One region of the Bacillus basilensis genome, then DNA from elsewhere that is predicted to be linked to it. Evidence: a T-box and tRNA genes for the amino acid it is inferred to sense, from the RefSeq annotation. Region 1 holds a T-box; the other holds one or more tRNA genes.
The links. A T-box is a leader RNA that pairs with one kind of tRNA and senses whether it is charged. The one in region 1 lies ahead of metG (methionine--tRNA ligase), so its partner is inferred to be a tRNA-Met.
Positions count from the first base shown of each region.

Region 2: it encodes a tRNA-Met, which carries the amino acid that the T-box ahead of metG (methionine--tRNA ligase) is inferred to sense. The anticodon was not compared.

Region 1 is NZ_JBNTQO010000020.1:63,272-78,281, forward strand. It holds gene ACQVV1_RS25585 (cation:proton antiporter) at 1-235, shown strand, start outside; gene ACQVV1_RS25590 (DUF3920 family protein) at 400-834, shown strand; gene ACQVV1_RS25595 (MarR family winged helix-turn-helix transcriptional regulator) at 947-1,357, shown strand; gene ACQVV1_RS25600 (pirin family protein) at 1,408-2,103, shown strand; gene nprB (neutral protease NprB) at 2,264-3,913, shown strand; gene ACQVV1_RS25610 (metal-sulfur cluster assembly factor) at 3,991-4,308, opposite strand; gene ACQVV1_RS25615 (methyl-accepting chemotaxis protein) at 4,425-6,116, opposite strand; gene ACQVV1_RS25620 (methyl-accepting chemotaxis protein) at 6,341-8,035, opposite strand; gene ACQVV1_RS25625 (class I SAM-dependent methyltransferase) at 8,448-9,266, opposite strand; T-box leader at 9,381-9,651, shown strand; gene metG (methionine--tRNA ligase) at 9,702-11,336, shown strand; gene ACQVV1_RS25635 (EamA family transporter) at 11,378-12,280, opposite strand; gene ACQVV1_RS25640 (sensor histidine kinase) at 12,420-13,862, opposite strand; gene ACQVV1_RS25645 (response regulator transcription factor) at 13,840-14,505, opposite strand; gene ACQVV1_RS25650 (L,D-transpeptidase) at 14,870-15,010, opposite strand, start outside.
Region 2 is NZ_JBNTQO010000028.1:16,512-31,521, forward strand. It holds gene spoVG (septation regulator SpoVG) at 1-277, shown strand, start outside; gene glmU (bifunctional UDP-N-acetylglucosamine diphosphorylase/glucosamine-1-phosphate N-acetyltransferase GlmU) at 600-1,979, shown strand; gene ACQVV1_RS28205 (ribose-phosphate diphosphokinase) at 1,998-2,951, shown strand; gene pth (aminoacyl-tRNA hydrolase) at 3,024-3,584, shown strand; gene ACQVV1_RS28215 (anti-sigma-F factor Fin family protein) at 3,655-3,879, shown strand; gene mfd (transcription-repair coupling factor) at 3,985-7,515, shown strand; gene spoVT (stage V sporulation protein T) at 7,652-8,188, shown strand; gene ACQVV1_RS28230 (putative polysaccharide biosynthesis protein) at 8,405-10,006, shown strand; gene yabN (bifunctional methyltransferase/pyrophosphohydrolase YabN) at 10,019-11,479, shown strand; gene ACQVV1_RS28240 (RNA-binding S4 domain-containing protein) at 11,494-11,769, shown strand; gene yabP (sporulation protein YabP) at 11,849-12,136, shown strand; gene yabQ (spore cortex biosynthesis protein YabQ) at 12,133-12,786, shown strand; gene divIC (cell division protein DivIC) at 12,783-13,142, shown strand; gene ACQVV1_RS28260 (S1 domain-containing RNA-binding protein) at 13,230-13,715, shown strand; tRNA gene ACQVV1_RS28265 (tRNA-Met) at 13,875-13,948, shown strand; tRNA gene ACQVV1_RS28270 (tRNA-Glu) at 13,962-14,033, shown strand; gene spoIIE (stage II sporulation protein E) at 14,293-15,010, shown strand, end outside.

The DNA.
Region 1 (15,010 bases):
TGGATTATCTCATAAAGCATCAACAAATATTGGATTAACAATCGTTTCAAGGGGAGAATTCTCCATCATTATGGCCAATATCGGTATCGCCGGTGGTTTAATGTCAGTACTGAAACCATTCTCAGCGCTATACGTGCTTATACTATCCATCTTAGGTCCACTTCTGACGAAAGAGTCAAAGAATGTATATAAATTTTTAAATAAAATCTTTAAGTGGGATATGAAGAAGAGCTAAATTTTTAAACATCAAAGTACAAGATATTTATGAAAAAGAGATCTATGTCGACATAGATCCCTTTTTTTATTGGCATTTTTCAAGGATGAAAGAATACGTTTAATATTTACCATATTGTGGCATACATATAAGAAAAGGGAGTTTGGAAAGGGGATTATAGAAAAATGGAACTCCAGTTTCAAAATGTATATCAACAGGTGGAGAATTGGTATGTGTTGGATTCGGAGCTTCCTTGGGATGTCAAAAGGCTGAGAGATGATTTGTTTTCACTTATTGAAGTATGTAAAACGCCAGTTATTTTTTGTGATACGTGTGATGCGAATCATGTACTTCTATCGTTAGGGGAAGAAGAGGAAGAGTTTCTATTCCCAATAGGCGGTTTTTATCATAAAGAAAAACAATTAATTTTTGTTTGTATGTGGGAAGAGTATGAGCAAGTGCTCAAAACACTACTGCATGAATTTCGCCATGCTATGCAGCATAAGAGGGAAGTGTTGTATGTGGGAAGTGAAGTGTACGAAGAGAGATGGATTGAAAAAGATGCGAGGAAGTTCGCGGAGAGGAAATTCGATGAATATAAAAATAGAAAGTTAATGTAAAGCATAGTGGAGAAATAGCGCTGTGCTTTCCTTGTTTCTTACTAAAAATAAGTAATTGACTTTTATAAAGTTTAGTTCTAAACTAATGGTATGAAACGAGCGAGGTGATAGAATGAAAACTGAAGATAGGCTCGGATTATTATTATGGTTTCGTTTATCACGTTTTTATAACAAAAGTATTCGTGAGACGAATCAGCATTTGAAAAAATGGAATGTATCTGCTGCTCAGTTTGATGTACTAGCTCAAGTTGGAGGGCATGATCGTTTAACACAGCAAGAGCTTGGAAATAAGCTATTTGTTACGAAAGGAAATATCACTCAGCTTTTAAATAAAATGGAGCAAATGGAGTGGATTCGTCGTGAACAAGAAGGTACTACGAAATATATTTCATTAACAGAAAAGGGAAGAGCTTTATATGAGGAAATTGTCCCGCCTCAAGAAACGTTCCAAGCGGAGCAGTTTCATAATTTAAATATAGAAGAACAAAATCAATTATTACAATTACTAAAAAAATTACAGTGAAAAAATTTTTAAAATAAATCTTGAATTCGAGATAATATGAGGTGAAGGATATGTTTAGAAAAGTTGATCATAAAAATATGGGAAGAGCGAATCACGGTTGGTTAAATACACATTTTCATTTTTCCTTTGCTAATTACTATAATTCAAATAACATGAGCTTTGGAGCATTACGTGTTATTAATGATGATTTAGTAGCGGCACAAACTGGTTTTGATATGCATCCACACCGCGATATGGAAATCATTTCGTACGTTGTAGATGGTGCTTTAACACATGAAGATAGCATGGGGAACCGCGGAACAATTGAGCGTGGACATGTTCAATATATGAGTGCTGGCACAGGTGTATTTCATAGTGAGCATAATTTAGGAAATGAGACATTGCGTTTATTACAAATTTGGATTTTACCAGACCGTGCAGATCATAAGCCAAACTATGGTGAGTTTAAATTTGATTGGAGTAAGCGTGAAAACGAGTGGTTCCATATGGTATCTCCATTAGAAGGAGAGGCATCAATTCAAATTCACCAAGATGCGAATTTATATTCTTTATCGTTAGAAGCTGGAAAAGAAATTCATTTTCCTGTGAAAGAAGGTCGTCAATTGTACCTTGTTCAAATTGAAGGAAGTAGTGTAATAAATGGTGAGACACTTGTTATGCGTGATGCGGCAGAAGCAGTAGAAGAAGATATTTATATTGCAGCGAAAGAACAATCACACTATTTAGCAATTGAATTGAAAAAATAATAAAACGTTTATAGAAAAGAGGACACCTAATAGGATGTCCTCTTTTTTTTGAGTGGAATTGTCAGAAAAAACTTTCTCAAATTTTGGAAAAAGGTATTAGCTTAAAAAATAAGAATTGTATAAAAGTGTCAAAAATCTTTAGGGAATGGGGAATGTTATAGTGAAAAAGCAAGTCATTTCATCAGCATTAGCCTTAACTGTTATCGCCGGGGGATTTGGAACATTTGGAGCAACGACAACGAAAGCGGAAGAACAAAAAATTCAATATCATCAAGAATTTAAAACGCCTGCATACATAGGTGAAGAATGGAAAGCACCGGAAGGACTAGATAAAAAAGAGACAGTCTTTCAATATTTAGAGAGTAAGAAAGATATGTTTAAATTAGCAGGAAATATTGATAAACATTTCAATGTCGTTGGGGAAGAAAAAGATGCTGAATCTGGCACAACACACGTGAAGTTAGTTGAGAAACATAATAACATTCCTGTGTATGGTTCAGATCAAACTGTTACACTTGATAAAGAGAATAATGTAAAAGCATTCTTCGGACAAGTTATTCCGAATTTAGAGGATAAAAATATTCCTACGTTTGCAAGCATTAGTGCGGAACAAGCAGAAACGATTGCAAAGGCAGGCATTGAGAAAGAAATTGGTAAAGTAAAGAATTATGACGGTGTGAAAAAAGATTTATATGTGTATGAAAAAGATGGAAATTACTATCTTGCATATTTAGTGAAAGCGTCGATTTCAAAGCCAGCTCCAGGATATTGGCATTATTTTGTTGATGCAACGAATGGAAATGTGATTGAGAAATATAATGCTGTAGATCACATTACAGGATTTGGTTACGGAGTACTAGGAGCTAGACAATCATTTGAAATTGCTCAAGATGAGAAAACAGGAGCATTCAACTTATTTGATGGGAAACGAGGACAAGGTGTTCATACATTTGATGCAGATAATATGGATGAAAATTTATTTAACATATTCTCGCAATGGTTTGGATATACAGGTCTAGAAGTAGAAAGTAAAAATAAATTCTTTGATGACAAAGCAGCGGTTGATGCGCATGTAAATGCAGGAAAAGTATATGATTACTACAAAAAGACATTTAACCGTAACTCTTTCGATGATAAAGGTGCGAAACTTATTTCCTCTGTTCACGTAGGTGAAAACTGGAATAACGCAGCCTGGAACGGTATTCAGATGATGTATGGTGATGGCGATGGTACAACATTTATTCCATTATCTGCTGGACTAGATGTTATCGGTCACGAATTAACGCATGCTGTAACGGAACATACAGCAAATCTTGTTTATAAAAATGAGTCAGGTGCGTTAAATGAATCGTTATCTGATATTATGGGTGTCATGGTTGAGAAGAAGAGCTGGGATTTAGGTGCTGATATTTATACACCTGGAAAACCTGGTGATGCACTTCGTTCTCTGAAAGATCCAGCATCTATTCCAAATCCATTAAAACCAGGTGAAGGTTACCCAGATCATTACAATAAACGCTACACTGGAACAGCTGATAATGGCGGCGTTCATATTAACAGTAGTATTAACAATAAAGCTGCCTATTTAGTATCTGATGGCGGAGAGCATTACGGCGTGAAAGTAACTGGAGTAGGCCGTGAAGCGACAGAAAAAATTTATTACCGTGCTCTTACGAAATATTTAACTGCAAACTCTGACTTTAAGATGATGCGTCAAGCTGCTCTTCAATCAGCTGAAGATTTATATGGTAAAGATTCTAAAGCTGTACAAGCTGTAGCGAAAGCTTATGAAGCAGTAGGCGTAAAATAATAAGAGAAAAAGACCTGACTAGAATGTCAGGTCTTTTCTTTATCCAGCTATTTGCGAATGGTTAAAGTTCCACTGATTTAGTCGCGAATACCTAATGCGATTTTCGCCATACGTGACATGCGCTCTTTAGACCATGGTGGATTCCAAACGACATTTACTTCTATTTCATTGACTTCAGGTACGTTCGTTGATAATACTTTTTTTACGTCGGATACAATTTGCCCAGCCATTGGACAACCGATAGAAGTCATCGTCATCGTAATGACAGCATTATTATTTTCATCTGCTGTAACGTCATAAACTAATCCAAGGTTCACAATGTCAACGCCTAGTTCAGGATCAATAACAGCTTCTAAATTGGCATATAATTTATTTTCAAATGCTTCTTGAGACATAAATAGCACCTCCTACACATTTATGATATCGATTCTCATTATAACGGAAATGTGTATAATGTGCAGGAAATGAGCTCAAAAAAATATCCCTTTTGGAAGAGGGATATTTTTTTGAGCTATTCAGTTTTGAAATGAGATACGAGTTGATCTAATTCTTCAACTGTTTGTTTCATTTGTCTAGCAGTTACAGTCATCTCATTCATAGTAATGACCTTTTGCTCAGCAGATTGTGCTGTTGCTGCTGTTTCACTAGATACTTCAGTTGAAATAGAAGCGATGTTATTCAGTGAAGCGTTCATTTCTTCAGCGCTTGCAGCCATTTCTTCAGCAGTTGCTGAGATGTCTTGCATTTGAGTAGATACTTTATTTACTTGTTCCACAATCGTTGTGAAAGAATTGCCAGCTTCACGAATGACGTGAATGCCTTCAAATGCCTCAGAACGACCTTGTGACATCATAGAGCTTGCAGTTTCAGTGTCTTGTTGAATTTGATGTAGTAATTGGTTAATATCTGTTGCCGCTGTTTTAGATTGTTCGGCAAGTTTTCGAACTTCGTCAGCTACGACAGCGAAGCCTTTTCCTTGTTCGCCAGCACGAGCTGCTTCGATAGATGCATTTAAAGCAAGTAAGTTTGTTTGCTCTGCGATATTAGAAATAGATTGTACAGCTGTATCAATATATTTCGTGTGAGTGATTAGACGTTCGACCACTTCTGATGTAGCATTTACCGCGTCGTGTATCGTTGTCATTTGTGAAACGGATTTTTGAATAACAGTACTTCCGTCGTTAGCTTGTTCAGATGTAACTACAGCAAGCTCAGTTACAGATGAAGCAGATTCAGCAATGCGCTGAACACTCACTGCCATATCGTCCATTGCCGTTGAGCTTTCTTCCATGCTAGAGGCTTGAGATTGAATACTCGCATTTAAGTTGGACATCGAACTTTGAACTTTTATTGTTGCCTCGCGTGATATATTCGTCTTTTCTAGCATATTTTCAGAAGCGTTTTGTACTTCCACAGATGTTTTTTGCACACGATTGATGATATGTTGTAGGTTTTCTAACATTTTATTAAAGGATGTTGCGATCGTACCAAGTTCATCATTACTATTTACTTGTAGGCGAGCTGTTAAGTCACCTTCTTGAGATGATAATTCTTTTAGCTTACTATCAATTTGTTGAATTGGTTTTACAAGTTTACCAGAGAACCACCATGCAAGAATGATAGCTACGATAATACAAATAACAAGTGATAAGAAGACAACATATTCAATTTGTAGTGAAGATTGATCAATTTTTTTGATAGATTGATCACGTAACTTGGCTTGTTCATTACTATAATTTGTGAAGTCACCAATTACTTTATAGACAGTACCATTTTCTGCATAAGCTACTTGTAGAGCCTCTTCCCACTTTTGTTCTTTTGCAAGAGTGAAAACTTTTTCTTCAATAAATTTTCTCCAAGTGGATCCTGATTCCATTGTATCTTTCACGGATTGAGAAATATTTGGATTAGAAAGAAGTTTATCTTTTGAATCCTCCAGACGTTTACTCATCTCATTAAACTTGTCTAATTCGACTTGATCATGTTGTAATAAATAACCTCTTAAAGCAGAGAGCTGTACTTGATAAGCATCTCCGCGCTCTTTCAATTCTGTTGCAAGGGGAGAAATTTCTTTTTGTAATGCTTCAGTTTGACGAGATTGATCCATGGTAAAGAATAGAATAAAAGCTAAGGCGATGCCAAATAAAGCGCAAATCGTTCCCATCATGAACATAAGTTTTTTTCGAATGCTAATAAAATTCATATGATAAAAGCCTCCTTTGTGAAATCTTAGTATTAGAATTAATAAATTTAAAAAATTGAAAGAAAGCTTTACTCCATCTGGAACAAAGCTTTCTTCTTTCCTTTAGGAATTATAGCAGACGGAATGAGAGATAGAAAGAAATATTTTAAAGTGAAAAAAGAGAGACTGTAAATCTCTCTTTTAAATAATTTGGAGCTCATAGAAGTATAAATGAAAGTTTTGCTTTAAACGTTTGTTTTGAAATGAGAAACGAGAACTTCAAGTTCTTGTACAGTCGTTTTCATTTCAGATGCTTTTTTAGCAACGACACTCATTTTGTTTACTTGGTCACCAGCTGAAGTTGCTGTTTGTGATGTTTCGGCGGCAACTTCATTTGAAATAGAAGCGATGTTATTAAGTGAAGCGTTCATTTCTTCAGAACTTGCGGCCATCTCTTCGGCAGTTGCAGACATTTCTTGCATTTGTGTAGAGACTTTATTAATGTGGTTAACAATTTCTGAGAATGAAGATCCAGCGGTACGAATGACTGTAATGCCTTCAGAAGCCTCTGACTGACCTTGCGCCATCATTTCATTTGCTATTTTTGTATCTGCTTGAATTTGATAAAGTAAATGGTTAATATCGGTTGCTGCTAGCTGGGATTGTTCAGCAAGTTTTCGAACTTCATCAGCAACAACAGCGAATCCTTTTCCATGTTCACCAGCACGGGCCGCTTCAATGGAAGCATTTAAAGCGAGCAAATTCGTTTGTTCCGCGATATTAGAAATGGATTGAAGTGCAGTATCAATATGATTCGTATGTGTAATGAGCCGCTCTACTACTTGTGATGTAGCGTTAACAGCTTCGTTAATGGTATGCATTTGTGTAATAGATTTCTCAATGACTTTATTACCACTATCTGCTTTTTCTGAAGTTGTAACAGCTAGGCTAGCAACAGAAGAGGCAGATTCTGCAATCCGCTGAACACTCGTTGTCATATCATCCATTGCAGTTGAACTTTCCTCGATGCTGGAGACTTGTGAACGAATATTATGCTCAAGGGCATTCATAGTTTCTTGCGTTTTTGCTGTGTTTTCCATAGAAGAAGTTGTTTCGATAAACACATTTTCAGACGCTTCTTTTACACTTGTTGATGTTTGTTGCACTTGTTTTATTATACGTTGTAAGTTAGCAAGCATTTGATTAAAGGAATTGGCGATATCACCAATTTCATCTTTACTCGTTACGTGCAATCTAGCAGTTAAATCGCCATCTTGAGAAGCTAATTCTTTTAATTTCTCATCAATTTGTCGTATCGGTTTAACGAGTTTACCAGAGAACCACCATGCTAATAAGATAGAAGTTATTGTACATGTAATGAGTGAGAAGAAAATAATATATTGAATAAGAGATGAAGAAGACTCTACGTCAGCAATTAATGTGTCACGTTTATCATTTTCTTCATTTGCATATTTCGTAAAACGACCTAAAAGGTCATTTACATAATCGGTTTGAGCTAAAGCGATTTTGGAAGCTTCTTCCCATTTTCCTTCGCGAGCGAGAGGGAGGACTTCATTATCTATGACGCTGCGCCATTTTCCTCCCATTAAAATGGCTTCTTTCATTCCTTCTGGAAGTTTTTTATCACTTGTTACTTTTTCTCTAGTATCAGCCAGTTTTTTTCCTTCTCGGTTGAATTTATCTAATCCTTTTTGATCATGTGATAGTAAATATTCTTGTAAACCAGCAACTTGTGCTTGGAACCAATCACCGCGTTCTTTTAAAATTGTTGCTCTTTTGGATACATCATTTTTTAACGTTTCAATTTCACTTGCTTGGCTCATGGCGAATGAAAGAATAACAATAAGAGCGATGCTAAATAAAGAAGAAATGCTTAAGAGTGTGAACAGTAGTTTTTTTCGAATACTAACATATTTCATCGTTACCCCTACCTTTAAAAACTGTTTATTATAATTTATGAATATTAAGAGCAGAATTAATAAAAACATCATTATGAAGTTATTAATCTGTTCAATGAAAATTATAGCAGATAATGGAAGATGGCAGATTGATATGAGTAAATGTTCTTAAAATGTATACATTTGTATATCAAAAAGTTCATAAATAAAAATTAGAAATACTATTGTAATTTGAAATAACATCATGTATACTTCTAATTAGTTGATAACGATTATCAGTATCAACTATGAACATTACTCTTCGTTATGTTGGTCATACCCCTTTTTGACGACGTAAGTCAGAGACGAAATGTTGAAATATCTTGTGTCCTATTCTACAGAATTATGGTAATCTCCAACCTCAACTTATATGCGTGAGCATGCAAAAAGGATCCTATCCGTGAAGGGATCCTTTTTTGCATGCTGTCGCAATTAATGTATATAGACCGGGTATTCGTTCTTCAATTCCTTCCGGTGCAGTAGAAGGAAAGACCCATCTTTGATGGGAACCGTGTTCTTCAACTAGTTTTTCAATTTTAAAATGTTCTTCTGCAAGTGTTGTAATAATTTCTCCTAGCGTCCAACGACGGATGGTTGTTTTAGGTAACGATTCTTTCTGCGCTTCTGTAAGAAGGATGCTATAAGCAACATCATCTTCAATTAATTCTTCATCGAAATAATTCCCATTGGCCTGAAATGAGGGATGGTCTACTCCTAATAATTTAGTGTAAACAGGATGATAGTCACGAAGAATAAGCATTCCATCTCGCTTAAGTAAGGTAGTAATTTTTTGGAAGAGCGGTTTTAAATCTAGAAAGTAATGGAGTACACCAAGTTCCAGCAATACGATATCAAATGATTCGGAGAGTTGGACATTTAATACATCAGAAACGATATACTGGATAGAGACACCGGCTGCTTCAGCAAGTTCGTTTGCATATTTTGCATTACTTGCTGAAATATCAACAATCGTTACGTCAGCCCCTAAAAGAGCAAGAGAGACGGCTTTATTTCCTTTTGACCCGAGTAAATTAATAATACGTTTTCCTTTTGGAGATTGTATGTAAGGTAAATAGTGATCTACCTCGCGCATAGGATTTTCTATGAGCTTTTTCGCATAATCAGCTGGCGCCCCGTGGCGATTCGTCCAAGCTTCATAAGCAGCTGCATTCCAGCTTTTTTCATTACGTGTGCTTAGTTGTTTTTGATTCAATCGTATCACTCCTTTTGTGAACGTATAGGTATTCGGCAGGGGGATGGGATTTCCTTTTCTTCTTGGATAAAAGTTTGATTTTTCTGTGATTAAATCGTACAATACATGTTATACGTAAAAGCGTTGAAAAGGAAAAGTAGGATGAACACATTCTTTCCAGAGAGCTTCGGTAGCTGAGAAGAAGCAAGAATATTCATTTGAACAATGGCCTTTGAGCTTCGTCCTGAACTTATCAAATGATAATAGTAGGCGGCGACGAGAGTTGGTACTCGTTATCAAAACCACAGTATAAGAGCATATAGCTCCGTACTTGTTAAGGCTAATTATGTGAGTAATTAGCGAAATAAGGTGGTACCGCGACTGTTTATACAGCCCCGCCCTTATCTTTTTTAAGATAAGGGCGGGGCTTTTTGTATTTTAAAGGAGGAATATAAGATGAGTATTTTTATTGGAGGCGCTTGGCCGTATGCAAATGGTTCGTTACATCTTGGACATATTGCGAGCTTGTTACCTGGAGATATTTTAGCACGTTATTACCGGGCAAAAGGTGAGAATGTGTTGTATGTTTCGGGAAGTGATTGTAATGGAACACCGATTGCAATTAGGGCAAAACAAGAAGGAGTGACGGCGAAGAAAATTGCTGATAAGTATCATGAAGAATTTGAGCGATGTTTTCAGGATTTAGGTTTTACGTATGATTGCTATACACGTACAGATAGTGAGCACCATCATGAAACGGTTCAAAAAGTTTTTTTACGTTTATTAGAAGAAGGCTACATTTATAAAAAAACAGTGGAACAAGCATATTGCGAAACGTGTACGCAGTTTTTACCTGATCGTTATGTAGAAGGCATTTGTCCACATTGTCATGAAGCAGCGAGAGGAGATCAATGTGATGCGTGTTCTGCTATTTTAGATCCACTTGATTTGTTAGACAAGAAATGTAAGTTATGTGGTAGTACGCCATCAGTACAGGAAACAGAACATTTTTATTTCGCATTGCATACATTTCAGCACCAAATTAAAGAGTCTGTAGAAATTGCAAAACAAAAAAGAACATGGCGTGACAATGCAATTCAGCTAACAGAAAGATATGTAAAAGAAGGGTTACAAGATAGGGCAGTGTCACGTGATTTACCAATCGGAGTTCCAATTCCGGTATCGGGATACGAAGATAAAAAAATTTACGTATGGATTGAAGCGGTGACAGGCTATTATTCAGCGAGTAAACATTGGGCTGAAGGAACAGGGAAAGATGATCAAGAGTTTTGGGATAGAGAAGCGAAAACATATTATGTGCACGGAAAGGATAATATTCCGTTTCATTCTATCATTTGGCCAGCGGTATTGCTTGGAATAGGAGAAGGGGCAATTCCTCGTCATATCGTGTCGAATGAATATTTAACAGTTGAAAAAAGAAAATTATCGACAAGTAAAAACTGGGCAGTATGGGTACCTGACATATTAGAACGCTATAATCCAGATTCTATTCGTTACTTTTTAACAGTCAATGCACCAGAAAATCGCGATACTGATTTTTCATGGCGAGAATTTATTTACAGTCATAATAGTGAATTGTTAGGTGCATACGGGAACTTTGTAAACCGGACATTAAAGTTTACTGAAAAATATTATGATGGCATTGTACCAAAGGGAAGTATTGATGTAGAGCTGAAAGATAAAGTAGAAGGATTATATAAAAATGTAGGAGAGGCGATTGAGCAAACTAAATTTAAGGTAGCGCTAGAATCAATATTTGATGCAGTACGTTTTGCAAATAAATATTTTGATGAGAGACAACCGTGGAAACAACGAGAAGATGATCCAGTTTCATGCGAAGAGACGATTTATAACTGTGTGTATCTCATCGCTAATTTTGCAAATCTCCTTGAACCGTTTTTACCATTTTCAAGTGAAAGAGTTAGAAACACATTATCGATTGTTAAAAAGAATTGGGAACCTCAAAATACGTTACCGAATCAAATTAATAGTGTGCAGCCATTATTTGAAAGAATCGATGTAAAACAAATTGAGTGTGAGATAGAGAAACTATATGGAGCGGTAAAGTGAGATAGAGAAAAAGACCTTTCAAGTGAATGAAAGGTCTTTTGTTATGCAGTATGTATACTATTCCGTTCCTTCCCTTTCCTAGCCGTAAGTAGCTGAGGAGTGAAAATCCCAAGTAGTATAAAGATTATCCCAATCCACTGCATGAATGTTACGACTTCATGTACAAGTGTAATAGAAGCGATGATGGCCGTTGGTAATTCAGCTGCTCCTAGTATTGTACTAAGTCCTGTTCCTACTTTCGGTACGCCAATTGAAAAACAAATGACAGGTACGACAACACCGAATAATCCGAGGAAGAAAGCGTATTTCCAAAGACCGGCTTGCAGGGCACCGTCTGTTAAAAAGGTTGGTGGGAAGAATAGGCATACGATAAGAGTAGCGCTTGTTGTCATAAGAAAGCTTTTCGTATAAGGCGGAACTTCTGTAGCAACGCGCCCACTTGCAAAAACATAGAATGAAAAAGAGACAGCGGCTAATAGACCAGAGATAATACCTTTCATGGAAAAGTTTTGTCCAAGACCTTCAAAGACACCGCCTGCAAACAATGTACCAGTAAATAAAATAATGATAGATATAACTTTTTCACGGCTTGGAAATGTTCGATTGGCAATTGCTTCAATAACTACACCAATCCATGTGAACTGGAAAAGTAGGACGACAGCGATAGATGCTGGTAGTTCTTCTACAGAAATAGCGTAGAAAATACCAGTCATACTCATTGTTGTGCCAACTGTTAGTAAGGAGAAGAATTGTTTTTTTGTTACTTTATGACGTGAAACGAAAAGAACGAGTAGAAGAAGCCCAATCCATCCGAAGACATATTGTCCTCCTAATAGTTGATGTGCTGAAAATCCATCAATAAATCCGAGTTTGAAAATAGTTGAAAGTACACCGTAGCTACAAGCTCCGAATAAAACGAGTAATGAATACTTAAATTTCTCCATGAAAATCCTCCTTTTAAATAATAAAAAACGCCCGCTATCCAAATAAGGATAACGGGCGAACGAAACAGAGTAAGATACTCTACAAAATTCCGCCACTCATACGAAGTATGAATTTGGGGTATGAAATTGTAGTAGGTTTTTACATTGCTTTTGGGAATACAATAGAACATTTTACACCTTGAGGTGTGTTTTGTATCCCATAAGGAAACTGATGTTTATCTAGTATTTGTTTTACAATGTATAACCCAAGACCACTACCTTGTACTAAGCCATGTTTGTCAGGATTTGCGCGATAGAATGGCTCAAATAAATGGGCAAGTTTATCTTCATCTATTTGTGAACCTGTATTTAATACTTCTAATGCGTAACCGTTTGGTTTTTCATAAAGCTTTATATATACATGCTGATGGTCAATTGTGTAATGAATTGCATTTGAAATAATGTTAAAAATAGCAGTTTGAATAAATTTAGGATCAGCTAAAACTTGTACATCTTGTTTAATGTTAGATTGCACATTTAACTGCTTTACAGATACGAAATAATCTACTTTCTTCATAACATCCTCAATAATATTAGTTAATGAGATAACTTTTAAATCAGGCTTAAATTGAGGGTTTTGTATTTTGGATAATTCCGACATTTTTTCCGTTAATATGTTAATGTCTTGCATCATTTCATAGGAACGTTTTAAATATTTATCTCTATCTTTATAAGCTCCAATTCCGTGAATCATGCCATCTAGTTGTCCCATAACGGCTGCGATTGGTGTTTTTAATTCATGGGAAACCATAGACATAAATTCTTTACGAGATTGTTCTAATTGTTGTTCCTTTTTGAGTTCATTTCTTAAATCTTGATTGCTTGCATGTAAATTCTTCACAATATTTGGTACTTGTGAAGCAGCTACTTGCAAATTAAAGTCTGCTTGATCAGTATTTTTGTTAAGCAGCTTTTTATCTGAGAAATCAAGATTCATAATATCTTTTAGAGCGTCACTCATATATTGAAAAGGTTTAGCAATTAGTTTTGCATAAATTAAAGATCCGAGCAGAGATAATACAAGCATTGTTGCGCCAATATGTGGAGCTAATTGCTGCAGTACATCTGTTAATTTTGGATTATCTTGTGCATCATTTGCTTTACTTGCTGCATTTTGTTTATGTAAGGCATCATTAGTAGCGACTTGCTTTTCCGTTTCTGTAAGTGGAGCAGAAGCGCTATTTTTCCCCGAAATATTTTGAGTATGTTCTTTTGCTTTTGCAGTTTGGCTAGGCTGCAAAAGGTGATTGATAGCTGTAGAGAGTGATTTATAATCTATAATAGAGGATTGGAAATTAAAAATGTCTCCCTGTGATACAGCTTTATTTTGATTCGTTTTACTTTGGTCGTTTTGTTTATCTGAATCCGCTTGTTCTGTAGTCAGCATTCCAGTTTCTTTCGCAAAACGTTCTTTATCGTAGTCTGAAGCTAAGAAGTAAATAATTTGATAAAGACAAAGTGATAAAAGAATACAAAATAATAAGGTTTTGATGAAAATATTTTTGGTGATGTTGTCTTTGCTACGATTCGATTTTGTAGCCAATGCCTTTCACCGTTTTAATATAAGGAATTCCTAATTTTTTTCGTAAGTTTTTAATATGTGTATCTATAACTCTTACATCACCATAATGTTCATAGCCCCATACCTTATTCAACAAATCACTTCTTGATAATACTTTTCCTCGATTTTGCAGTAAAGTATAAATAATTTCAAATTCTTTTGTTGTCAATTCAATTTGATTACCATGAACATAAGCGGCATATGCTGTAGAATTTAACATCAATTCATGGAATTGTAGTATAGTTGCAGCTTCGGCTTCCTTCGTTGCTGCCCTTCTTAATACGGCTTCTACACGTTTAATAAATACGGTGTAATGGAACGGTTTTGTAATATAGTCATCAATACCTAACTCAAATCCTTTAATTTCACTTTCTTCATTATGTAAGCCTGTTAACATAATGATTGGTACATCAGATTGTCCTCGCATAATTTTACAAATACTATAGCCATCTATATCTGGTAACATCACATCAAGGAGGACAAGATCGTATGAATTTTTTTGGAAAAGAAGTATACCTTCTGTTCCAGCGCCAACAACATCAACGGTAAAATTTTGTGCCATTAGAAATTCACGAATCAGTTCTTGTATATCTGGGTTGTCTTCAATCACCAGTATATGCGTCATAGTAACACCTCCTAAATAACGCTTTTAACTGCAATATTCGAATTCATCATTTTTCCGATGACTCAGATTGTTTATACATATAATAAGCCCCCGCCATAAAATAATCATGAAAGTAGCAAGGGGAGTTGTTTAGTGAAACTGAATATTTAAGAATTACAGTAATTCTATTATAGTATGTATTGTAAAATTTATAAAATATTATAACTGTATAATTTTAATATCCATGTTTATCAATGTTTGGATGTTATTTAACACAATCTATTCCTATTATATATGTAAATACAGTTGTTTTGCTACTGTAAATGAAGAAATAAAATAAGCCAAGACATAAAATTCTTGGCTACATGTAAATCGCGCTTTGAGGTTATTTTACAGTGACAGTAGCTTGCTGGGGAATACGCTCAAATAACCAGTGTATATCATTGTTATACATACGAATACAACCTAGTGTTGTCCACTTACCAATTGCCTGATTATTGTTCGTACCATGAATCGCATAAGTTGT
Region 2 (15,010 bases), on a different contig from region 1:
AAGATTACGCCGCGTAAACACAGAAGGCCGCATGAGAGCAATTGCCTCTATTACTCTAGACCATGAATTTGTTGTTCATGATATTCGTGTAATTGATGGTAATAATGGATTATTTGTAGCAATGCCAAGTAAACGTACTCCGGATGGAGAATTCCGTGACATTGCACATCCAATTAATTCTAATACACGCTCTAAAATTCAAGATGCGGTTTTAACAGAGTATCACCGTTTAGGCGAGTTAGAAGAGGTTGAGTTTGAAGAAGCGGGCGCTTCGTAAAATTCGAATGACAAGGGCTTTTTAAAGAAAGCCCTATAATTTTGCAACAAACTCCTGTAAGCATTTACAGGAGTTTGTTTTTTTGTGTTTATATATATTTATAGTTCGGAAAATTCTAAATTCAAAAAAACAAAGAGGAAAACTTCTAATTTTTTCAAAATCATTTTAAATAGTATAGCTTATTTCTTAAAAAAGATACTAAAGAGTAAAACATCTTATAAGAATTATGGTAAAATTTAATAGTTAAAATGTGTTTCTTGAAATATATGATGATTTAGGATAATATCGTTAATGGATAAATAGGTTGCGATGGAGGGTCTATATGTCAAACAGATTTGCAGTGATTCTAGCTGCAGGCAAGGGCACACGTATGAAGTCTAAGCTATACAAAGTGCTTCATCCTGTATGTGGAAAACCTATGGTACAACATGTTGTCGATCAAGTATCTCAATTAGGATTGCAGAAACTTGTAACAGTCGTAGGACATGGTGCTGAAATGGTACAAGAACAGCTAGGAAACATAAGTGAGTTTGCATTACAAGCAGAACAACTGGGTACAGCGCATGCTGTAGATCAAGCTGCAAGTGTACTTGCAAATGAAGAAGGAACAACTTTAGTTATTTGTGGTGATACACCGCTAATAACTGCTGAAACGATGGAAGCATTGCTTCAGCAACATAAAGAAGCAGGGGCAATGGCGACGGTGCTAACAGCTTACATAGAAGAACCTGCTGGATATGGTCGTATCGTTCGTAATGAGAATGGTCATGTTGAAAAGATTGTTGAGCATAAGGATGCAAATGAGAAGGAATTAGCTATTAAAGAAATCAATACAGGTACGTATTGTTTTGATAATAAAGCTTTATTCGCCTCACTTTCTAAAGTTTCAAATGATAACGTACAAGGTGAATATTACCTGCCAGATGTTATTGAGATTTTAAAAAATGAAGGTCATATTGTATCAGCTTATCAAACAGAGCACTTCGATGAAACGTTAGGTGTTAACGACAGAGTCGCTCTATCGCAAGCGGAAATTATTATGAAAAACCGTATCAACCGAAAGAACATGGTAAATGGTGTTACAATTATTGATCCAAGTAACACGTATATTTCTGCTGATGCAATTATCGGTAGTGATACAGTTCTTCATCCAGGAACAATTATTGAGGGGAACACTGTAATTGGTTCTGATTGTGAAATTGGACCACATACAGTAATTCGTGATAGTGAAATTGGAGATCGTACGACAATTCGTCAATCTACTGTACATGATAGTAAGCTTGGTACAGAAGTATCGGTTGGTCCATTTGCACACATTCGCCCAGATTCAGTTATTGGAGATGAAGTACGCGTTGGAAACTTCGTGGAAATCAAAAAAACTGTTTTTGGTAATAGAAGTAAAGCTTCACACTTAAGTTATATCGGGGATGCACAAGTTGGAGAAGACGTGAATCTTGGTTGTGGTTCAATTACGGTGAACTATGACGGTAAGAATAAATTCAAAACTGTGATTGGTAACGGGGTATTTATTGGATGTAATTCAAACCTTGTTGCTCCTGTAACAGTTGAAGATGGTGCTTATGTGGCAGCAGGCTCTACAATTACAGAGAATGTTCCATCAAAAGCATTATCTGTAGCACGTGCACGTCAAGTTAACAAAGAAGACTATGTTGATCAATTGCTGAATAAGAAAAAATCATAATGTGGAGGGTTAATCTAGATGTCGACTCAATATCTAAATTCTAATTTGAAAGTATTCTCTTTAAACTCTAATAAGGAACTTGCTGAGCAAATTGCAAAGCACATTGGAGTAGGACTAGGAAAATGTTCTGTTGATCGTTTTAGTGATGGAGAAGTTCAAATTAACATTGAAGAAAGTATCCGTGGTTGCGATGTATTCATTATTCAATCTACAAGCTTCCCAGTAAACGAACATATCATGGAATTACTTATTATGATCGATGCATTAAAACGTGCATCTGCAAAAACAATTAATATTGTTATTCCTTATTATGGTTATGCGCGTCAAGACCGTAAAGCGCGTTCTCGTGAACCAATTACATCGAAACTTGTAGCAAACTTGCTTGAAACAGCAGGTGCAACTCGTGTAATCACTCTAGATTTACATGCTCCACAAATTCAAGGGTTCTTTGATATCCCAATCGACCACTTAATGGGTGTACCAATTCTTTCAGATTACTTTGAAACAAAAGGTCTTAAAGATATCGTAATCGTGTCACCTGACCACGGTGGGGTAACTCGTGCTAGAAAAATGGCAGATCGCCTAAAAGCGCCAATCGCTATTATTGATAAGCGTCGTCCTCGCCCGAACGTATCAGAGGTAATGAACATTATCGGTAATATTGAAGGTAAAACAGCAATTTTAATTGATGACATCATTGATACAGCTGGTACAATTACATTAGCAGCGAACGCTCTTGTTGAGAACGGTGCTTCTGAAGTATATGCTTGCTGTACACACCCAGTATTATCTGGTCCAGCAATTGAACGTATCCAAAACTCAAATATTAAAGAGTTAGTTGTAACAAACTCTATCGTATTACCAGAAGAGAAGAAAATCGACAAAGTACATGAACTTTCAGTTGCTCCACTAATCGGAGAAGCGATCATTCGTGTATACGAAGAAGAATCTGTAAGTGTATTATTCAATTAATTGGATAGAATGAGACGTAACCAAGATTGGTTACGTCTTTTCGTATCGAAAAAAGAAAGTAGTGGTACAAGAATGAAATTGATAGTAGGACTTGGGAACCCGGGTAGAGAATATGAATTAACAAGGCATAATATTGGGTTTATGGCGATTGATGAACTTGCAAAGCGTTGGAATATTTCTTTAAACGAACAAAAATTTAAAGGGGTATTTGGTGCAGGGTTTGTTAATGGAGAAAAAGTAATCTTACTAAAGCCACTTACATATATGAATTTATCTGGGGAAAGTATTCGTCCACTTATGGATTACTATAAAATTGATGTAGAGGACTTTGTTGTTCTGTACGATGATTTAGACATCCCTGTAGGTAAATTACGCCTTCGTATGAAAGGTAGTGCTGGTGGACATAATGGTGTGAAATCAACAATTTCACATTTAGGAACACAAGAGTTTCAACGTATCCGTATGGGAATTGATCGTCCGAAAAATGGAATGAAGGTAGTAGATTACGTATTAGGACGCTTTACATCGGAAGAAATTCCTGATGTAAATCATTCTATTGAAAAAGCGGCAGATGCATGCGAAGAATGGTTAAATAAACCGTTTCTTCAAATCATGAATACTTTCAATAGTTAAGGGTATGGTTTGGAATATTTTGTTTAGTTTTTACCCATACTAGTGGTAATTGGATTTTTAGGAGGCTAGTATGGAAGGATATTATTATTGCAGACATTGCGGGAGTAATGTAGGCTCCGTTACCGCAGAAAAAGTATATAGCGACGTTTTATTTCAACTAACAGAGCAAGAAGTAGTAGAGATGATTCATTTTCATGAGAATGGAAATATATATATAAAAACGATTTGTGAATCGTGTCAAGAAACGCTCGCATCTTATCCTGAGTATTATGAATATGAAAAATTTCTGCAATAAAATGTTGTCGCTTTGGCGTGTCCAAAGCATTTTTCTGTTTTCTTTTTCCAAAATATTTGCATAAAATATAGTGGCTTGCTCTTTATGTTGAGAGGGGTTTTGAAAATGATAGGTTTATTAGAACAATTTTATAAAAATGAAGAGATCCAATCGGTTATTAATGGATTAGAAGATGGTTTAAAAGAGCAACTTGTATCAGGTATGGCAACCTCTTCTCGTTCGTTATTAATGGCGGCCTTATATAAAAAAACAAAAAAATCACAACTTATTGTGACGCATAATTTATATCAAGCGCAAAAAGTGCATGAAGATTTAGTGGCGTTACTTGGTGAAAAAGATGTATGGCTATATCCAGTGAATGAATTGATAGCATCAGAACTTGGTGTTGCAAGTCCTGAATTGAAGGCGCAACGTATTGAAGTATTAAACCGTTTAGCTGCTGGAGAGAATGGGATTATTGTAGCGCCAGTTGCAGGACTGCGCAGATTTTTACCAATGAAAGAATTATGGAAGCAAAGGCAAATCGAAATCAATCTAGGGCAAGAGATTGATTTAGATACATTCTTGCATACTTTACATCATATTGGTTATGAGCGTAAGTCGATGGTAGAGGCTCCTGGGGAATTTAGTTTGCGCGGGGGAATATTAGATATTTATCCACTAACTGAAGAGTTACCATTTCGTATTGAATTTTTCGACACAGAAGTCGATTCTATTCGATTATTTGATGTGGATGAACAGCGCTCTCAAGATAAAAAGGAAAGTGTTAGATTTGGTCCAGCAACAGAGTTTTTATTTTCGCAGGAAGAATTGAAATCGGGAATTAAGCATCTTGAGGAAGGCTTGACCAAGACCATGCAAAAACTTTCCGATGATAAATTGAAGACTACAGTGCTTGAGACGGTAAGTCATGAAATTGAGATGTTAAAAAATGGGCAAAGTATAGAACAGATGTTTAAATATTTATCTATTTTCTATAAAGAACCTGCTAGTCTGATAGATTATTTACCAGAAGATGGTGTTGTGGTTTTAGATGAGATTTCCCGTATTCAAGAAACATCATCATATCTTGAAACAGAAGAGGCGGAATGGTATATATCACTTCTTGGTGAGGGAACAATTATTCAAGATTTATCTTTCTCCCACTCGTTTGAGGAATTTCTTCATCATAAAAAAAGAAGTTTTGTATATTTAACGTTATTCTTACGTCATATAGCACATACACATCCGCAAAACATTGTGAATGTGACATGTAAAACAATGCAAGACTTCCATGGGCAGATGCAGTTGTTGAAAACTGAAATTGATAGATGGAGCGAAGGGCATTTTACAACTGTTGTGCTTGGCACAGATGATGAACGTGTAAAAAAACTACAACATATTTTAAGTGATTATGATATTGAGGCAGATATTGTAGAGGGCACAGATATATTATTGCCTGGAAGGTTACAAATTGCTGTAGGTGATTTACATGCAGGATTTGAAATGCCAATGCAAAAGCTTGTTGTCATTACTGAAAAAGAGCTTTTTCATAAGAAAGTTAAAAAATCACAACGTAAGCAAAAGTTATCGAATGCTGAACGTATTAAAAGTTATTCGGAATTAAAAGTTGGAGATTATGTAGTTCATGTAAATCATGGTATAGGTAAATTCTTAGGTATTGAGACATTAGAGATTAATGGTGTTCATAAAGATTACTTGAATATTAAATATCAAGGTAATGATAAGTTATACGTTCCAATTGAACAAATTGACCAAGTGCAAAAATATGTAGGATCTGAAGGGAAGGATCCTAAAGTTTATAAATTGGGCGGGAATGATTGGAAGAAGGTCAAAACGAAAGTTGAAAAATCTGTACAAGACATTGCGGATGACCTAATTAAACTATATGCTGAGCGCGAAGCTTCAAAGGGTTATGCATATACACCAGATACAGCAGAACAACAAGAATTTGAATCTTCTTTCCCATATCAAGAGACAGAGGATCAATTACGCTCTATTGAAGAGATTAAAAAGGACATGGAACGCGGACGTCCGATGGATAGGCTTCTTTGTGGTGATGTAGGATATGGAAAGACGGAAGTAGCTATTCGTGCGGCATTTAAGGCGATTATGGATGAAAAACAAGTTGCGATTTTAGTGCCGACAACGATCCTTGCACAACAACACTATGAAACAATTCGAGAGCGTTTTCAAGATTACCCGATTAATATTGGGTTACTAAGTAGATTCCGCACGCGAAAACAACAAAATGAAACAATTAAGGGTTTAAAGGATGGAACGGTAGATATTGTAATCGGAACGCATCGTATTTTATCTAAAGATGTTACTTATAAAGACTTGGGACTTCTGATTATTGATGAAGAGCAAAGATTTGGTGTGACGCATAAAGAAAAAATTAAACAATTGAAAGCAAATGTTGATGTATTAACATTAACGGCAACTCCAATTCCACGTACACTGCATATGTCTATGCTTGGAGTACGTGATTTATCTGTTATTGAGACACCACCAGAAAATCGTTTCCCAGTCCAAACGTATGTAGTGGAGTATAATCCTGCGTTAATGCGAGAAGCGATAGAACGAGAGCTTGCAAGAGGTGGTCAGATTTACTTCCTATACAATCGTGTGGAGGATATTGAAAGAAAAGCAGATGAAATTTCAATGTTAGTTCCAGATGCTCGTGTAACATACGCACATGGGAAAATGAATGAAGGTGAATTAGAGTCTGTTATGCTATCGTTTTTAGAGGGGCAGCATGATGTTCTTGTGAGTACAACAATTATTGAAACAGGTGTAGATATTCCGAACGTTAATACGTTAATTGTATTTGATGCAGACCGTATGGGACTATCACAGTTGTATCAGCTTCGTGGGCGTGTTGGGCGTTCTAATCGTGTTGCATATGCATACTTTGCATACAAACGTGATAAAGTGTTATCAGAAGTTGCAGAGAGACGTCTACAAGCAATTAAAGAGTTCACAGAGCTTGGATCTGGTTTCAAGATTGCAATGAGGGATTTATCAATTCGTGGTGCGGGTAACTTGTTAGGGGCAGAACAACATGGATTTATTGATTCTGTCGGATTTGATCTATATTCTCAAATGCTAAAAGATGCAATTGAACAGCGCAGAGGAACAGATGGAGTTGAAAATACAGTTAATGTTGAAATCGACTTGGAAGTAGATGCATATTTACCAGATGCTTATATTTCAGATAGTAAACAAAAAATTATGATGTATAAACAATTTAGAGGTGTTTCTGCAATTGAGGATATTGAAGAGCTGCAGGAAGAGATGATAGATAGATTTGGTGATTATCCACAAGAAGTTGGTTATTTATTACAAATTGCAAATATTAAGGTATTGGCAATGAAAGAACAAATTGAATTAATTAAGCAAAATAAATTTGAAGTAACAATCCTGTTTTCGGAACAAGCAAGCCAAAACATTGATGGTGGAAAATTATTCATGCTTGGAAATAGTTTTGGACGTATGATCGGTCTAGGAATGGAAGGATCACAATTGAAAATCGTTATGAAAACAAATGGTTTAGAAACATCGAAGTGGTTAACAATTGCTGAAAATTTATTAAAAGGCCTACCAGATGTGAAAAAAGAAGTCATAAATGCCTAATATAAGATAAAAAAATACAATTCGACGTGTATAGAAGAACTAATGTGTAAAATACTATGTCTAACAGTTGGTGATTTTTACATGAACAGGTAAATTCACCACTTTGATCATCAGTAGAAAGTGAGGCAGCATTAGAATGAAAGCAACTGGAATCGTACGTCGAATTGATGATTTAGGCAGGGTAGTAATCCCGAAGGAAATTCGTAGAACTTTACGTATTCGAGAAGGAGACCCACTAGAAATATTTGTTGATCGCGATGGAGAAGTGATTTTGAAGAAATATTCTCCGATTAGTGAATTAGGTGACTTTGCAAAAGAATATACGGAAGCTTTATACGATAGCTTAGGACATAATGTGCTTGTATGCGATCGTGATTCTATTATCGCAGTAGCAGGCATATCTAAAAAAGAATACTTAAATAAAAGTGTTGGCGATTTAATTGAGAAGACAATGGAAGAACGTAAGTCTGTAATTATGACAGATGAAAGCGAAATTTCAATTATTGATGGAGTAACAGAAAAAGTTCATTCCTATACAATTGGCCCAATTGTTGCGAATGGGGATCCAATTGGGGCTGTTATTATCTTCTCTAAAGAGGCTATTATAAGTGAAATAGAGCATAAGTCAGTAAATACAGCAGCAAGCTTTTTAGCGAAACAAATGGAGCAATAAGGCTATATCGAATTTTAGAAGTAGCAATCTTTCCTAATTATGATATTTCTTCTTGAGAAATCAATTATTCGGAGATATATGTATATTGAATGAAGGTAGCGCTTTGCTACCTTTTTTCGTTGCACGAACGTATTATTACTCGTGTAGGTAAGGAAGTTTGTCCTTTTCTTTATGATATAATACGAGGGGTGAGAACAGAAAAAGGAGTTTTCTTGTATGGAATCGAGGAAATATCAAGCCTTTTGGCGTGGGGCTATTATATTAACAATCGCAAGTTTTGTTACAAAGGTATTAAGCGCTTTTTACCGTATTCCATATCAAAATATAGCGGGTGATATTGGTTTTTATATTTACCAACAAATTTATCCGTTTTATGGATTTTGTTTAATTTTAGCCACTTATGGGTTCCCCATTATAATTTCAAAAATGGTTGCGGAACGATTAGAGCGAGGGAAAAAGCAAGAAGCAGAAGAAATTATTTGTGTATCTTTTTGGTTTTTATTAGGGATTGGTTTTATTGGCTTTTTTACATTGTTCTTTGGTGCCGAAGCAATTGCAACAGCCATGGGCGATATACACTTAGATAAGCTATTGCGTGTTATTTCATTTTCATTCATATTGATGCCGTTTTTAGCTGTAGCAAGAGGGTATTTTCAGGGTTTTAATAATATGATGCCAACAGCTGTTTCGCAAGTGATAGAACAAACAATTCGTGTTTCTATTATTGTATTTTTATCTCTATTCCTCATTGCTCACGGATTTGATTTATATACAGTCGGTGCAGGTGCTATGTTAGGCTCAATCGCAGGCGGATTGATTGGGATTATCGTACTTGTACTTTATATGCGTCATGACTTTCGTTCCATATTCTTTAAAAGTGTAAAGAGAATTAAAGGAAAAAAGAGGATTATTAATATCCTGTTTTGGCAAGGACTGGCGATTTGTGTTAGTAACTTAGTGCTTATTTTTATACAAATGGCCGATTCTGTTTCCTTCTATTCTTTACTTATTGGGGCAGGAGAGCAAGCTGAAAGTGCAAAGGTATTAAAAGGTGTTTATGACAGAAGTATCCCACTTATGCAATTAGGTACTGTCGTGACAACTTCTTTCTCGTTGTCGCTTATTCCAATTATTACAGCGGCGAAGGAAAGAGGAGATCTTACCTTTATTCGAGAAAAGGTAAAGTTAGCAATGAAAATAACATTTGTTATCGGATTTGCGGCGGCCGTTGGATTAACTTGTATTATTCAACCTACGAATATTATGTTGTTTGAAAATAGTGATGGATCAGATGTTTTATCCATTTTATCTTTATCTATTTTATTTAGTTCATTGTCGATTACAACTGCTTCTATTTTGCAGGGGTTAGGACAAACATTACAGCCAGCGGTATTCGTTATATTTGGAGGTTGTTTAAAGTTAGCTTTAAACTATATGTTAATGCCGTATTTTGGTGTGAAGGGAGCTGCAATTGCAACGCTAGTTGCGTTACTTGTAATTTCTTTGCTAAATAGTGCATTACTTATGCGAGTTGTATCGGAATCGCTTATTGATAAACGGAATATGTTAGGTGTAGTTATTAGTGGTATCGGTATGGGATTTGTATTAATAATGTTTATGCGTGTATTGCAAATGTCTGGATTAGTAATTGATACAGAACATAGAGGGATTGCGACACTTGAGGCGTTGTTAGGTGTAGCTATCGGTGGATTAACATATGTGTTTTTAATTTTAAAATTACGTGTATTTACAAAAGCGGAAATAGGAACCGTTATGAAAAAAGAGAAAAAAGAAGGTTCATTGAAGAAGAGTGGATAGAGGTGGCAGGTTGTGAGTGGAATCATTACTATTTTAGGATTAGGTGCTGGTGAGTTAGATCAGTTAACGATGAGTGTATATCGGAAAATAAAAGAAGCAGATCACATGTTTGTTAGAACGAAGGAACATCCCGTTATAGAAGAGTTGGAGAAAGATGGTATACAATATACAGCCTTTGACAATATATATGAAGCACATGATACATTTGAAATTGTATATGAAACAATTGCGAATACATTGCTAGAACAAGCTGAAGGCACAGAAATCATCTATGCCGTTCCAGGGCACCCGCTTGTAGCGGAAAGGACGGTTCAGCTACTTTTGGAAAAAGGCAAAGTAGCGAATGTTGAGGTGCGAATTGAAGGTGGACAAAGTTTCCTTGACCCTATGTTTGCAAGTCTTAAGATTGATCCGATTGAAGGATTCCAATTAATTGACGCCACATCATTTGAAAGAGGACAATTAGAATTACGTCAACATTTAATCTTTTGCCAAGTTTATGACGCATTCGTTGCATCAGATGTGAAATTAACATTAATGGAGATGCTACCAGATGATTACGATGTGTATATCGTAACAGCTGCAGGGACTTCATTTGAACAAGTTAAAAAGGTACCGTTGTACATGTTAGATCATGAAACCGAGTTGAATAATTTAACGAGTGTGTACGTACCACCAGTTCAGGAACGTGCGTCCTTGTATCAACAGTTTGATGTGCTTAGAGAAATTATTGCAGACCTTCGTGGACCAAATGGTTGTCCGTGGGATAAAAAGCAAACACATCAATCTTTAAAGAAGTATTTAATTGAGGAAGCTTATGAAGTGTTGGAAGCAATTGATGAAGAGGATGATGATCACTTAGTAGAAGAACTGGGTGATATATTATTACAAGTTATGTTGCATGCCCAAATTGGAGAGGACGAAGGTTGGTTCTCTATAGATGATATTATTCGAACTTTATCTGAGAAAATGGTTCGTCGCCATCCGCATGTATTCGGGAATACGGATGTAAATAATGCCGATGAAGTAATTGCCAATTGGGAAGAAATTAAAAAACAGGAAAAAGGATTCGTGAAAGAATCTGTTTTAAATGGAGTTCCAAAGAGTTTACCACAGTTACTACGCGCTTATGAAATTCAGAAAAAAGCTGGTAAGGTTGGTTTCGATTGGGTTGAAGTACAACCGATGATAGAGAAAGCCTTAGAAGAATGGCAAGAGTTCCAACAAGAAGTTACAAACATGGATGAGGCGAAGATGTTAGGTGAATTTGGCGATTTACTATTTGCGTTTGTTAATATAGCTCGTCATTATAAAATAGATCCAGAAGAGGCGTTACGTTCAACTAATGAGAAATTCGTTGGTCGTTTCTTATTCATGGAAGCAAAGGTAGCTGAAATGAATAAAGAGATGCAAGATTTATCATTAGAGCAGTTAGATGTTTTATGGGAAGAGGCAAAACAAACAGAGCGTTAATGGGGGGATTTAACATGCGTCTAGATAAGTTTTTAAAAGTATCACGTTTAATTAAAAGAAGAACATTAGCGAAAGAAGTGGCTGACCAAGGAAGAATATCAATTAATGGTCAAGTGGCAAAAGCGAGTTCAGATGTGAAAGTAGCTGATGAATTAACAATTCGTTTTGGGCAAAAAATAGTGACTGTAAAAATAAACGAATTGAAAGAAACGACAAAAAAAGAAGATGCAGCAAATATGTATAGCTTAGTTCGTGAAGAAAAAGTAAAGGCTGAAGAAGGCTTGTTCTAAAATCAATTATCTCTTCATACATTACTATTAGCTAGTATAAATGTATGGGGGGATTTACGTGAATAATGGTTACTCACCTATGTCTTCTAATCAACAAAATGTTTCTGTAGAGCATGATATTATTATGCGTGGCAGGCGCGTAATTGATATTACCGGTGTAAAGCAGGTGGAGAGTTTTGATAGCGAAGAGTTTTTACTTGAGACTGTAATGGGCTTTTTAACAATTCGTGGTCAAAATTTGCAAATGAAAAATTTAGATGTAGAAAAAGGTATTGTATCGATTAAAGGGAAAGTTCATGAGATGCTGTATATTGATGAGAATCAAGGGGATAAAACTAAAGGCTTCTTTAGTAAGTTGTTTAAATGAGTCTAACAATTCAGTTGTATACGATGCTCTCAATGATTGGAATGGGTGCTTGGATTGGAGCGTCTTTAGATACCTACCAACGATTTTTAAAGCGTCAAGAACGTAAACGTTGGCTTGTATTTATACATGATATACTATTTTGGATTGTCCAAGCATTATTCGTTTTTTATGTATTGCTTCTTGTAAATGAAGCTGAACTACGTATATATGTATTTTTAGCATTATTATGTGGTTTTGCGGCATATCAAAGCTTATTGAAGGCAGTATATATGAGACTGTTAAATTTTCTCATCTATATTTTTGTGCAAACAACACACTTTTTTGTTCAAATTATACAGCTACTCATGATAAAACCTGTTATTATTATAGCGCAGCTATTTATTGCATTTATATTATTCTTATTTCGTATACTGCTTTCAATTGGACATGTGTTATGGAAAATGGTGATTTGGATATTACTTTTCATATGGAAAGTTTTTTTCTGGCCTGTTCGATTTATTGCTTCGCTCATATGGAAACTTCTCCCTAATCGTGTTAAACTTTTTATAATGAAACATGTAGGGTTCCTGCAATATGTAGCAAAATTGAAGGGACATATCTTCCAATTATGGGAGCGTATAAAAAAGAAGTTAGGGGGACCTCGGAAATGAGGGAACTGAGACAAAGAACAATCGAAAAACAGAGTCCAAATCCTGTTAAAGAGCATATAATACAAACGGATGAGAACAGGAAGCGACTTTATCGCCGTTTAGCGGTTTTTCTTGTCTTTGCTTTTACAATTATTGCGAGTATTAGTGTAACGTTTTATCAACAAAACAGTTCCATTAGAGCAAAAGAAGCAAAAGTTAAGGACATGAAAAAAGAACTGGATTCATTAACGAATAAAGAAAAGAGTCTAAAAGACGAAGTTCAAAAGTTAAATGATGAAGAGTACGTATTAAAGATTGCTAGAAGGGATTATTTCTTCTCTGGAAAAGGGGAGATAATTTTTCCTGTTTCTAAGTAGAGTATGTCTTATTGACACTATATTTTAGGATTATATATAATAAAGTAAAATTTGACTTTTTAACCACTAAGGAGGAGCATTTTTTTTATGTCAATCGAGGTAGGCAGCAAGTTACAGGGTAAAGTAACAGGTATTACAAATTTTGGGGCTTTTGTGGAGCTGCCAGAAGGCTTAACGGGTCTAGTTCATATTAGTGAAGTTGCTGATAATTATGTGAAAGATATTAACGATCACTTAAAAGTGGGCGACCAAGTAGAAGTAAAAGTTATTAACGTTGAAAAAGATGGTAAGATCGGTCTATCTATTAAAAAAGCGAAAGAGCGTGAAAAAACAGAAGGAGATCGTCCACGTGGTGAATACCAACGCGGTGGCGATCAACAACGTTCTGGACGTCCACAACGTAATAATCGTTCTTTCAACAGAGATAACCGTGGCGGCGGTAACGACCGAGCTCCAAAAGAAACATTCGAGCAAAAAATGGCACGTTTCTTAAAGGATAGCGAAGATCGCTTAACTTCTTTAAAACGTAACACAGAATCTAAACGTGGTGGCCGTGGCGCACGTCGCGGATAATCAGAACGTTTAATTCTTAGCATATAGAGAGGTGCCCAGGGCAATTGCTCGGGGTGCTTTTTTATATGTGAAAATATATTTTAAAAAAATTTTCAAGATATGTTGACTTTAAATTATATCTGAGGTAAGATACTAATTGTCCGTTAAATAAGACGACATGGCGGTGTAGCTCAGCTGGCTAGAGCGTACGGTTCATACCCGTGAGGTCGGGGGTTCGATCCCCTCCGCCGCTATATTTCATTTAACGGCCCGTTGGTCAAGTGGTTAAGACACCGCCCTTTCACGGCGGTAACACGGGTTCGAATCCCGTACGGGTCATCTAAAAAGATCATGCAAATTTGCATGATCTTTTTTTGTTAAATAAATTAAGACATACAATGCTTCTACAAAATCACCCTATATTTTCTGAATGTTCAATTAAAAATTTAAGGATAAATTACATACCGTGTATATATGTAGAGTTATTTCGAATAAAAAGTCGAACGATTATAAAAGTGAAAACTGTTGTTTTGACAAAAATCCCAATAATCATCTTTTATAATGACAGTAATTAAACTATGCAGGTGGTGTTAAAAATATGCCTAAAGCAGGAAGGAATACTATGAATACAAGTGCATTGGCAATGAATGAGAGTCAGCTTGGAGCAGTAAAGTGGACGAGTAAGTTGCGAATGAAGTTTGAGCAAGTTTTCTTTAGATGGGGATTTATTATTGTTGTTATTGGTTTTCTTTTGGGACGAGCATATATATTAACAAACATTTTACCGTTTGCACTACCGTTTTTTGCTGCTGTTTATGTTATGAAGCGGGATAAAATGCCGCTCGCGTTCTTGGCTCTAATGGGAGGCGCACTTTCAGTTTCGATAGATAATTTATTCTTTACCTTTGCATCTATTTTTACTTTCTTCATTTATAATATCTTCTTCAGTCGATTTACACGTAAAACTGTTGGTCTTGTTCCATTCCAAGTATTTATCTCCGCATTAACCGCACATTTAGTTGTCGTATATTTTGCACAACAAACCGTCACCATGTACGATTTGCTAGTTAGTACGATTGAGGCAGGGCTTAGCTTCGTATTAACTATGATATTTTTACAAAGCGTTCCGCTTTTAGTAGAAAGAAAAGGTAAACAGCAAGCGTTAGAGACAGAAGAAATCGTTTGTTTAATTATATTACTAGCATCTGTTTTAACGGGTACAACGGACTGGTTTGTATATGATGCTTCTATTCAACATATTTTTACTAGGTATTTAGTGCTCGTGTTTGCATTTATCGCGGGGGCCGCTACAGGAT